DNA from 2 places in the Absicoccus sp. genome. Region 1 is predicted to be linked to the other one. Evidence: predicted binding sites of a transcription regulator. Region 1 holds the regulator's gene; the other holds the start of a gene.
The links. Region 1 encodes HrcA, which represses chaperone genes, less so after heat shock. Its sites were predicted from a motif close to TTTTAGCACTNNNNNNNNNNNAGTGCTAAAA; they were not measured.
Positions count from the first base shown of each region.

Region 2: a site for HrcA is predicted at 3,406-3,436, ahead of htpG (molecular chaperone HtpG). Genes of this name have one in related genera too.

Region 1 covers NZ_JAXDRQ010000052.1:36,317-42,659, forward strand. Annotated here, with positions in the region: gene metA (homoserine O-acetyltransferase MetA) at 1-764, opposite strand, end outside; gene dnaJ (molecular chaperone DnaJ) at 839-1,957, opposite strand; gene dnaK (molecular chaperone DnaK) at 2,019-3,824, opposite strand; gene grpE (nucleotide exchange factor GrpE) at 3,839-4,429, opposite strand; gene hrcA (heat-inducible transcriptional repressor HrcA) at 4,401-5,450, opposite strand; gene SOS22_RS07440 (ABC transporter ATP-binding protein) at 5,572-6,343, opposite strand, start outside.
Region 2 covers NZ_JAXDRQ010000070.1:2,377-8,719, forward strand. Annotated here, with positions in the region: gene SOS22_RS10730 (type II CAAX endopeptidase family protein) at 1-19, opposite strand, end outside; gene rlmD (23S rRNA (uracil(1939)-C(5))-methyltransferase RlmD) at 273-1,364, opposite strand; gene htpG (molecular chaperone HtpG) at 1,428-3,350, opposite strand; gene SOS22_RS10745 (MarR family winged helix-turn-helix transcriptional regulator) at 3,458-3,907, opposite strand; gene SOS22_RS10750 (GNAT family N-acetyltransferase) at 4,028-4,618, opposite strand; gene deoC (deoxyribose-phosphate aldolase) at 4,665-5,339, shown strand; gene SOS22_RS10760 (type I phosphomannose isomerase catalytic subunit) at 5,341-6,261, shown strand; gene SOS22_RS10765 (SDR family oxidoreductase) at 6,264-6,343, shown strand, end outside.

The DNA of each region.
Region 1 (6,343 bases):
TTTCCGGCATTCACGTCACGGAAATATTCTTGGGCTAATGTATCCACTCCATATTCAAAATGACCCATCACAAAGATCTGACGATATCCCTTGGTCACAATGATCGTTGAGCCTGTCTTTTTGGATCGTGATAAAACAACCAAACGATCTTCTTTTGCGAGTTCTTTCTCATCAATTTTGGTATGGCGTGAATGCGGAACATTATGGATCTCATCAAAACCATTGGTCAAGAAATCATATTCATCGCACAATTCATGTGGAAAGATCCCAAATAGTTTTTCCTTCAATTGGTATTTATGGATACCATAATGATAATACAATCCCGCTTGTGCGCCCCAACAAATATGCATCGTAGAAAGCACGTGACTCTTGGTCCAATCAAAAATATGGGTCAATTCTTCCCAATAGTCCACGTCTTCAAAGGGCATTTCTTCAACGGGGGCACCCGTAATGATCATACAATCGTAATAATTTTCTTTTAATACATCCCAATTTTCATAGAACTTTACCAAATGATCTTTGCTCGTATTCTTTGATTCATGACTCGAAACTTTCATCAGATCAATATCCAGCTGCAAAGGTGACTTACTTAAGAGTCGCAAAATTTGGGTCTCGGTCTCAATTTTTTTAGGCATGAGATTTAAAATAACTACACGCAAAGGTCGAATACGTTGACGACGTGCATTCTCATCATCAATCGCAAATATCTTTTCACTTTCTAATATTTCCTTTGCCGGCAATTCATTTGGAATATTAATAGGCATAGTTTTTTGGCTCCTTTTGTCGTTTAGTACTATTCTACAACGAATTTAAAAAAAGAACAGTGTTTGGCACTGTTCTACTTAAAAGCACGCTTAAAACGTTCGAACGGCGATTCCGACTGTCCATCGCGAATTTTTTCATACAATTCCCGATCTCGTTTGGATACTCGCTTTGGAATTTCAACTTTGACTTCTACATATTCATCGCCCGTACTTCCACGACGAGATTTTACACCTTTGCCTTTTAGACGGAATTTCGTATTGGGCTGGGTTCCCTCGGGAATCTTTAATTCAACATCGCCATACACCGTAGGCACTTGGATCTTCGTACCAATGGTCACATCGATGGCACTGACTGGTACAGTGATATAAATATCATCGCCCTGTCGTTTAAAGGTTGAATGTGGTTTTACATGGATCTCAATATATAAATCACCATTTGGTCCACCATTTACACCACGTTCTCCTTTACCGGCAATACGAATTTGTTGACCGGATTGAATACCTTGTGGAATCTTGATATCCAATTTTTGACGCTTATGCTCATAACCCTTACCATGACACTGATGACAAGCATGCGTTACTTTCTTACCAGTACCATGACATTCTGGACAAACCGTTTGTTGCTGGATGACACCAAACATACTTCTTTGTTGGGTCATAACATATCCGGTACCATGACAGTGTGGACAGGTTTGTACATCCGAAGGACTTTCGGCACCTGTTCCATGACAATGGCTACAAGGCTCATCCACTTCAAGCGAAATGGTTTCGGTCTTGCCAAAGATCGCATCCATAAAATCAATGCTCATCTGCATGACGCGATCATTTCCTTGACGTGGTGTATTGGCTTGTCGACGTGAGGATTGACCAAAACCACCAAAACCACCACCAAAGAAAGAACCAAAAATATCATTCAAATCGCCAAAATCACTATAACCACCAGAGAATCCTTGACCAAATTGACCATCGACACCTGCATGACCAAATTGATCATATTGTGCACGTTTCTTTTCATCACTTAAGACTTCATAGGCTTCATTGATTTCCTTAAATTTTTCTTCTGCATCAGGCGCTTTATTCACATCCGGATGATATTTCATAGCCAATTTACGATAGGCCTTTTTAATTTGATCCGGTGTTGCATCTCTCGAAACGCCGAGCACTTCATAATAGTCTCTTTTTTCATCTGCCATGAGACATCATCCCTTTCTTTGTAGACGCATAGAGTTCCACAATTGTGGAACTCTTAAAAAACTAGTTCTTTTCTGTGTATTCACCATCAACAACATCATCATTGGTGTTATGATTTGAATCATTGGATTGTTGCTGACCGGCTTGTTCATACATAGAGGCACTGGCTGCTTGTGCTGCTTTTTCCAATGCATCCAATTTTGTACGGACATCGTCCATATTATTCTCATCTAATGATTTTTGCAAGTCATCGCGCATTTTCTTTACTTCATCGGCTTGCTTTGCATCGATCTTATCTCTGTTGTCTTCCAACGTTGCATCGATCTGTGCAATCAAACCTTCTGCACGGTTACGTAAATCAATTTCTTCTTTACGTTTTTCATCCGCCTCTTTGTTGTCTTCGGCTTCACGAACCATACGATCGATTTCTTCATCACTCAAACGAGAAGAGTTCTGGATCGTGATATTTTGTTCCTTGCCTGTAGCTTTATCTTTGGCACTGACATTTACGATACCATTGGAGTCGATATCGAAGGTAACTTCAATTTGAGGCACACCACGACGAGCTGGCGCAATTCCGGTCAACTGGAATTTACCTAATTCTTTGTTGTCGTTGGCCATTGGTCTTTCACCTTGTAAGACACGGATATCAACGGCAGGTTGGTTATCGGTAGCTGTAGAGAAGATTTGTGACTTACTCGTTGGAATGGTTGTATTACGTGGAATCAATACGGTCATGACACCACCCATTGTTTCAATACCTAAAGACAATGGGGTAACATCCAACAACAAGACATCTTTGACATCACCACTTAAGACACCACCTTGAATGGAAGCACCAATCGCAACAGCTTCATCTGGGTTGACACTGTGGTTTGGTTGTTTACCTAATTCACGAGCAACGGCTTCTTGTACCGCTGGGATACGAGTCGAACCACCAACTAACAAAACTTGATCCAAGTCACTAGGGCTCATATTGGCATCATTCAATGCATTACGGATTGGTTGCATCGTACGATCAACCAAAAACTTTGTCATTTCATCAAAACGTGCACGTGTCAACGTCATATCCAAATGCAATGGACCAGCAGGACCTGCAGAGATAAATGGCAATGAAATTTGTGTCTGCATGACACCAGACAAATCTTTCTTAGCTTTTTCAGCAGCTTCTTTTAAACGTTGTAAAGCCATTGGATCGTTCTTCAAATCAATACCATTTTGTTTCTTGAAATCTTCAGCCATCCAATCTACCAAAACGTTATCAAAATCATCTCCACCCAGATGGGTATCCCCATTGGTAGACAATACTTCAAATGTACCATCGGCTAAATCCAAGATGGAAACATCAAATGTACCTCCACCTAAGTCATAGATCAATACTTTTTGTTCTTTATCTGTTTTATCAATACCATAAGCCAATGCAGCAGCTGTTGGTTCGTTGATGATACGTTTTACATCCAAACCAGCAATTTTACCAGCATCTTTTGTTGCTTGACGTTGCGCATCATTAAAGTAAGCAGGAACGGTAATAACAGCTTCTGTTACTTTTTCACCTAAATAATCTTCGGCATATCCTTTCAAATATTGCAGGATCATTGCAGAAATTTCTTCTGGTGTATATTTCTTTCCTTCCGCTTCGACTTTCTGGCTTGTACCCATCAAACGTTTGATGGAAGAAATCGTATTTTTATTTGTGACAGCTTGACGCTTAGCCGCATCACCAATGATCTTTTCGCCATCCTTAAAAGCAACAACACTTGGCGTTGTCCGATTACCTTCAGGGTTTGGAATTACTTTTGGCTCTTTACCTTCCATTACTGCAACACAACTATTTGTTGTACCTAAGTCAATACCAATAATTTTCGACATAATCAATTCCTCCTTTATTCGCTTACTTTCACAAGTGCAGGTCGCAAAATGCGATCTTTTAACATATAACCCTTTTGCATCACTTCAATGACCATACCTGGCTCGGTATCTTCTTTCTTTTCTTGCATCAAAGCCTGCATGGTATTGTGATCAAATGGTTTTCCTTCGGCATCAATTTCTTTCACGCCTTCGTTTTCCAACACACGCTGCAACTGCTGGTAGATCATTTCGAATCCCTTTACATAGTTTGTAAGTTCTTCATTTTCTGAATCCACCTTGATGGCCATTCCCATATTGTCCACAATTGGTAATAGCTCTAAACCAGCTTGTTGAAAACGATATTTCTTCGCATTATCCGCTTCTTTTTGTAGACGCTTTTTCATATTTTCCGCATCCGCATACGCACGAGCACGATCATTTTTTGCTTGTTTCAACGCAGCTTCCAATTCTTTGATCTTTTCATCTCTTGGATCCACCTTGTTGATCTTTTCTTTTACTTTGTCTTTGACCGATTTCTTTTCTACTTGCTCTTTCGTATCTTTCGGTGATTTGACATCTTCCGCTTTGACCTCTTCGTCATTTGTCTTTTTCGTTTCCTGATCCATCGGAAAAGCCTCCTTCCGTAAACACATCTTCAATTACATCGCTCATATAATCCATTAGCGCAACCACTTTCGAATATTGCATTCGATTGGGTCCCACGACCATCAGTTGCCCCTCTTCGTCATTCTTCACATGAAATTTGGTGGATACCACCGAGACATCGCCAATCTGTAAGACTTCATTTCGCTCACCTACATGAATGGCAATATTTCCTTCTTGATCCGTCCATTTCTGAAACAGATCACTATTTTCCAAAATTTTCATCAATTGCTTCAATTTTGAAATATCACTAAATTCTGGTTGATACAACATGTTGCTTCGACCAGATACCGCAACTTTCTCCGTCGCAAATTTCATAAACGCAGTCACAAAAGCTTCAAATAAAACTTCACTTCGAACAATTTTAGCACTCATCAATGGCTTGATTTCTTCCATTTTCGATATCACTTGATTGATGGGCGTATCTTTTAATTGGTCATTGAAGATATCGCAACAGGTTTTCATATCATTAACGGAAACATCTTCATCAAATTGAAACATCTTATTTTCAATATGACCCGTATCCGTCACGATGATCGCCACTGCACTTCGTGCATTGATGGGAATCAATTGCACATTTTGTAAGGTTTGTTGCGAACTATCCGGTCCCAATACGATACTCGTAAGATTGGTCATGTCGCTAAGGACATCACAACTTTTCTGAACCATTTCATCCAATGAAAATTGTCTTTCCGAAAATACTTGTTGGAGGGACACTTTCGTTGGCATATCCAGATCCGTGACCATCAAATGCTCGACATAATATCGATATCCCAATTGTGAAGGAACTCGACCACTTGAAGTATGGGTCTTTTCCAATAATCCATATTTCTCCAATTTAGCCATTTCATTTCGAATGGTGGCTGAAGAAACAGGAAAATCCAGTAGCTCCATCAACGTCTTCGAACCAATGGGTTCTGCACATCGAGTAAACTCTTCAACAATGGTTTTAAATATAACTTTTTGTCGTTGTGTCAACTCCATGAAGGGACTCCTTTCTAGCACTCTTATTCCACGTCTGCTAACAGTATATCACAATAATTAGCACCGTCAACTAAAAAGTGCTAAAAAGTTGATAAAAAAAAGAGAGAATGATTTTCCCTCTTTATGTCACTTGTTCAAATTGACTATTGTACAATTTCGCATAGAAACCATTCTTTTTCAACAACTCTTCATGATTTCCTTGTTCAACGATATCTCCATTATTGATGACCAAGATCGTATCGGCATCTTTGATCGTAGATAGACGATGTGCAATCACAAAACTCGTTCGACCTTCCATCAAATGGTCCATCGCTTTTTGGATCAATCCCTCCGTTCGTGTATCCACACTGGAAGTGGCTTCATCCAAGATCAAGATCTTATGATCAGCCAATATTGCCCGCGCAATGGTCAACAATTGTTTCTGTCCTTGTGAGATATTGCTGGACTCTTCATCCAATACGGTTTGATAGCCATCCGGCTGTTGCATGATGAATTCATCGGCATGAGCGGCTTTGGCCGCGGCCATGACTTCTTCATCCGTGGCATCCAAACGACCATAACGAATATTTTCCATGATCGTGCCATGGAATAACCATGTATCTTGAAGGACCATGCCCAACAAGGAACGCAAGCCATTGCGATCAAATGTACGAATATCATGTCCATCAATGGAAATGCTTCCACTATTGACATCATAGAATCGCATCAACAACTTGACCAGGGTTGTCTTTCCGGCTCCGGTTGGCCCAACAATCGCAATTTTTTGGCCATTCATAACTTTTGCGGAAAAATCATGAATGATGACTTGATCCGGATCATACCCAAATCGTACATGATCAAATGTCACTTGCCCATCTAAATGGGTTGGATCGGTTGGATCTTCTACGGTTTGT
Region 2 (6,343 bases), on a different contig from region 1:
TAATCAATAACTTCTTCAAAAAGCCAGTTCCTCCTGTTACTATGCGTAATTATTGTATTTTAGCATCACTGCCATTCTGACATCTATCTTACAGCCACAACTCCCCGACATCTAACTCGGTAACTCAACATAGTGACATCTATCGTGACAACTCAACTCTAACACTTTTTGCCTTGAATTGCCCTTGGATAAGTTATCGCAGACTATTACCCGCTCCACCCGCTCGAAACCATCGGGAGCCGAAAAACGCATGAAATCAAGGGCTTTCGCGCCTACTTTCCTTCGACCCTTGACATCAATGCTACTGTCTCCACGTGTTCGGTTCTTGGAAACATATCCACAAGATCCAATCGATCTGTGACATAGCCTGCTCGTCTAAATTGTTTCAAATCCCGAACTAAGGTTCTTGGATCACAAGAAATATATAAGATCTTCTGTGGTGCTAAAGACGTGGAAGCATAGATGAATTGTTGGGTCGTCCCTGCTCTTGGTGGATCTAAAATGATGACATCATAGGGATGATGATAGCGTTTGGCCTCCATCATAAATGCGGTAGCATCCATATCCACAAACTGCATATTTTTCATATGATTTTGTTTCGCATTAATTTTGGCATAATGAATGGCTTCTTTATTGATTTCTACCCCCATCACACTTTTACAAGCATCCGCTAAGGATAAACCAATTGTACCCAAGCCACAATACGTATCCAATATTGTTTCTTTTCCTGTTAATTGTAATTTTTCTTTGGCCAATCCATATAATACTTCACATTGTTGAGCATGAATTTGATAAAACGCTGTGGCTGGAATCGTGATCTTTTTTCCACATAAAATATCATCGATGGTTCCATTTCCATATAAAACCATAGGCTTATTTTCCATGACCACACTGGTTTTACGACCATTGACTTCTTGCAGGATCGTTTTGATTTCAGGATGCTTATTTCTAAGAGCATGGATCATATTCTTTCGTGAAGGAAAGATATTGGTTCCAGTCACAAATACAACCATCACTTCATTGGTTGCATGTCCCCAACGAATCAAGACATGTCGCAATACGCCGGTTCCCGTTTGTTCATTGTATAAATAGATTTTCATCGATTGAACCAATTCCGTAATGGTATCGATGATATCATTGATGATCTTGGGTTGTAAGGATCGACCTCCATCTTTGATCACTCGATGACTATGTGGTGCATATTGCCCCGCATACACGACTCCTTTATGTTTCGCAAAGGCAACAATGACTTTATTTCGATAATGTTTATCTAAGGCAGCCGAATGAATGGATCCCACCTCAATGGGTAAATGATTTTTGTTGACCAATTCTTCGACCATGGCTTGTTTTTGTTTTAGATTCATACTATTCTCCATTTCTATATAACTCTAACAAAAAAACAGCCGATTTGCATCGACTGTCTTCATTTATTTATTGGAATCGACCAACAATTCACAAATCTTACGACTGTAAGCAATTGGATCATCAATTGGGAATCCTTCAATCAACGAGGCTTGATCATATAAAACATCAGCAACTTCTTTGACCTTATCTTTATCCGTTTCATATAAATGTTTTAACGTGGTAAAGATGGGATGGTTTGGATTTAATTCCAAGATACGTTCGGCTTTCATACCACCCATTGGACCACTGCCTTCTGGTGCATTCGCAAAGACTTTTTCCATTTCAAACGAAACACCTTCGCCAGCACTCAAACAAACTGGATCATCACTCAATTTATTAGATACTTTGACATCTACGACTTTATCTTTTAGACTTTCTTTCATGAAATCCAACAACTCTTTATTATCTTGGGCAGTTTGTTCCAATTCTTTCTTTTCATCTTCAGAATCTAGATCCAAATCGCCTTGGGTTGCATTCTTAAATGTCTTTTCACGGAAAGTCTGCAACGTCTGCATGACGAATTCATCGACATCATCCAACAAGTAGATAACTTCGTATCCTTTATTTTTCAAGGTCTGTACAATTGGCATTTTATCGATCAATGTCATATCCGAACCCGAAACATAATAAATCGATTTCTGATCTTCTTTCATACGATCGACATATTCATTTAAAGTAGCCAATTTTTGTTCATGACTGGTATAGAACATCAATAAATTTTCAAGTTTATCTTTGTCCATGCCCCAGTTGTTGTACACACCAAATTTAATATTCAAACCAAAGTTATTCCAGAACTTTTCATATTCATCACGTTCTTTGCTCATCATCGCATTCAATTCGGATAACACTTTCTTCTCGATACGTTTGGCAATCAATTTCAATTGATTATCATGTTGCAACATCTCACGAGAAATATTCAAGGAAAGATCTTGACTATCCACCAATCCTTTCACAAATCGCAAGTAATCTGGTAATAATTCTTCGGCATGATCCATGATGAATACACCGCGACTATACAGCTGCAAACCTTTCTTATAATCTTGTTGATAGAAGCCCATCGGTACTCGACCGGGTATATACAACAAAGCCGTAAAGCTAACATTTCCTTCTACACTAAAATGAATGACACGTTGTGGATCTTGGAAATCTTGGAAATGATCCTTATAAAATTGATCGTATTCCTCCTTCGTGATCTGGGATTTTTGACGCTTCCACAAAGGAACCATGGAATTCAATGTCTTGTCTTCTACAACCGTTTCGTATTCCGGTTTTTCTTGATCTTTCGTTTCCTCTTTGACCTTTTGTGTCTCCACTTCCATCTTGATTGGATAACGAATGTAGTCCGAATACTTCTTGACTAGATTTTCCAAGGTATATGTTTCCAAATATTGTGAATAATCTTCATCATCGGTATCTTCTTTTAGGGCTAAAATGATGGTTGTACCTCGATCTTCTTTATCACTTTCGGTAATAAAGTAACCATCATCCCCTTGGCTGACCCATTTATAAGCCGTATCTGCTCCATCTTTTTTCGAAACGACGGTTACCGATTTGGCCACCATGAAAGCTGAATAAAAACCAACACCAAATTGACCAATGATATCTACATCCGCATCGGTATTCTCTTCTTTCTTTTCCATTTGTTCCTTAAAAGCCAAAGAACCCGATTTTGCGATCGTACCCAAGTTTTCTTCCAATTCATCGGCATCCATACCAATACCATTATCGGAAATGGTCAATGTACGATTTTCTTTATCTGGATCTAAGCGAATTTCAAATGTGGATGTATCCACATGTCCAGCATGTTTAAAATAATATTTATCGATCGCATCACTCGCATTGGAAATCAACTCACGTAAAAAGATTTCTTTATGCGTGTAAATCGAATTGATCATTAAATCCAAAAGACGTTTTGATTCTGATTTAAACTGTTTTTTTCTTGGCATACTCACCACTCCTTTTTAGCACTCCTTGTGTCTACCTGCTAATCATACAACGCATTGTTAGCACTGTCAAGGAATGAGTGATAAAAAAGAAGTGGAATATCCACTCCTCATTCTTCAATAGGTATTTGTTGGTTAATACATGAGAGAACACGTACAAAGGCAGATAAATCTTCTGTGGAACAATTGCGAATGGCTTTTCTAATCAAATCTTCTTCCAATGGAAAATATTTAACCATAATTTCATGTGCTTCATCGGTCAAACTAACATATACATTGCGACGATCCGTGTCGGAATGTACCCGTTTTACCCAATTTCGTTTTTCATAATTCGTGATCAATTGACTGACAGCCGATGGACTAATTTCCAAATAATTGGCCAATTTTGATGGTTGCACTTGATGCATTGGATTTTCTGCATAGATATAATGAAAGATCATATAATCTCGTAACGTCATATGATTCATTCGTTTCAGAGATTGAAAAAAATATACATCTTGTAACTTAAAATACACTTTAATCGTTTCAAAAGCTTTCCGTGCTGCTTCCGTATTTTCCATTTGTTTTTCCTCATACTTTCCAAATAAAATCACCCCCAATGCTTTGGTTTCCCAAAGCAGAAGATCATTTTCCTTTTTTTCCTCTTTTATTCACTAACTCAAACAATAAAATTCATTATACTAGAATGAGGATGCGCTCTTTTCACGCAAGATTTTTGTGGCCAACGTCCAATTGGCTTCCGATTGCTTTTGCGTACATCCTTCATAAGCACCCAAATAGGCAGTAAATCCCAAATGGGAATACATCGCAATGGCCCCATAACTATTGGTTTGCGTAGCCAGATATAAAGGATATTTTCCCGGTGTCGCATCGTATTTCATAATTAATTTAGAAACCATGCTCGACCCAATTTTATGATGCTGATGCACTTGAGATACCGCCACGTAATGAATGCGCAAACGATCCATGCCAAAATGATGTCCTGGCCATAAACCCGCACTGCCAACCAATTGGCCTTCTTTATCACAGACAAATAAGAAATTGTCTTTGAAATGGGGATGAGATGCCATTTCATGAAAAGTTTGTTTGGCTTTTTCAAACGTGTCAAATACACCCAAGTCCAATTGTAGTTGGGCCCATGCATTTTCAAAGGTAGGCTGGTAGACAACATATTGATAAGCTGAATCCAATGGCACTTCATGTGTGCAAACTTTTCGTCCAATGATCATCAATAAAGATCGATATTCTACATTTTTATCTACAATTGTCATTTTTATCACCAATAATAGTATATCATGGAAACAGGAGGATTTTATCATGACACTCACAAAACAGTCACTCGCAAAATATTTTGATCATACGTTTTTAAAAGCCTATGCGACTGAAGACGACCTTCGTAAACTATGTAACGAAGCCAAAGAAATGAATACAGCTATGGTCGCCATCAATCCAGAATGGATCACTTTCTGTAAAAAAGAACTAGCTGGTACCGATATCCATGTGGGGGCTGCCATTAGCTTTCCACTTGGACAAACAAGTCGTAAATCCAAATTGGACGAATGTCAAAATGCGATCGATGATGGCGCCGATGAAATTGATTATGTCATCAATATTGGTCGGGCTAAAATGCATGATTGGACCTATATCCAAGAAGAAATGGAAGCGATGGTCCAGCTATGTCGCACACACAATGTGCTCATCAAAGTTATTTTTGAGAATTGTTATTTAGAAAAAGCAGAAATCAAAAAACTCGCCGAGATTGCAACAATCGTCAAACCCGACTACATTAAAACATCGACTGGATTTGGTAGTGGTGGAGCCACAGTAGAAGATGTTGCCTTAATGGTGAAAACGGTTCATGGCACAGTCAAAGTAAAAGCAGCAGGTGGTATTCGTTCTTGGGAAACTTGTAAAGCGATGATTGAAGCAGGAGCTAGCCGTATTGGTACATCTTCTTCGGTAAAGATCTTAAAAGAATTTGAGGAAGCTTGACATGCAGCCATTACTCTGTAAAGGCTATCCCACACGATCCATTTGGGCCAATGATCGTCTCGCCAAAAAACGTGGTCTAGATCAGCCGATTGGCACATTTTGGGATGTTTCGATTCACGATCATGTACCAACAACGATCCAAAATGTAGAAGGCCATCCCTATTTAAAAGACTTGATCCATCAAGATCCCGAAGGCCTATTAGGACCCGGACTGGATACAAAAGATTTTATTCAATGTGTCTATTTAGATGCCAAAGACCAGTTAAGTATCCAAGTCCATCCCGATGATGCTTATGCGCAAACCCATGCACATGACAATGGAAAATTTGAAACCTGGTACATTCTGGATGCGAAACCTGGAGCTACACTGGTTGGTGGTACCACGACAACCGATGCGAACATCATTAAAAAGGAATTACTTTCTGGTGAAATCAAACCGTATTTAAAACAATGGACTGTACATACAGGAGATTACTTCATCATTCCCAATGGCACGTTACATGCTTTGGGCAGTGGTATTTTGGCATTAGAAATTGGTACAAACAGTGACACGACCTATCGTTTCTATGATTATGATCGGGTAGATGCACAAGGAAAGAAACGCCCACTACAAATCGAAGATAGTTTTCAAGTTGCTCATTTTGAAAATACCATTGGCTTTATTCCTGCACACGACACATCTTGTCGATTGTGTGAAGATCCTTTTATCGTTGATGATATCTATGTAACAAACCATCAAAAGATCATGTGTGGACCTGCCTTCTGTATCATTACGAATGTAACGGATTCTGATATACTATACACATGGAAGGAAGACACCCAAACATTACCAGCCTATGACAGTTTATTTGTGCCTTATAGTGCCGAAGAACTGACTTTACATACTGGTCATGTATTGGTAAGTCGTCCAAAGAGAGGATAAACATGAAGAAAACAATTCTAGTCACTGGTGCCAATGGTTATTTGGCATCTTTGGTATATAAAACCAATCAAGACAAATTCAA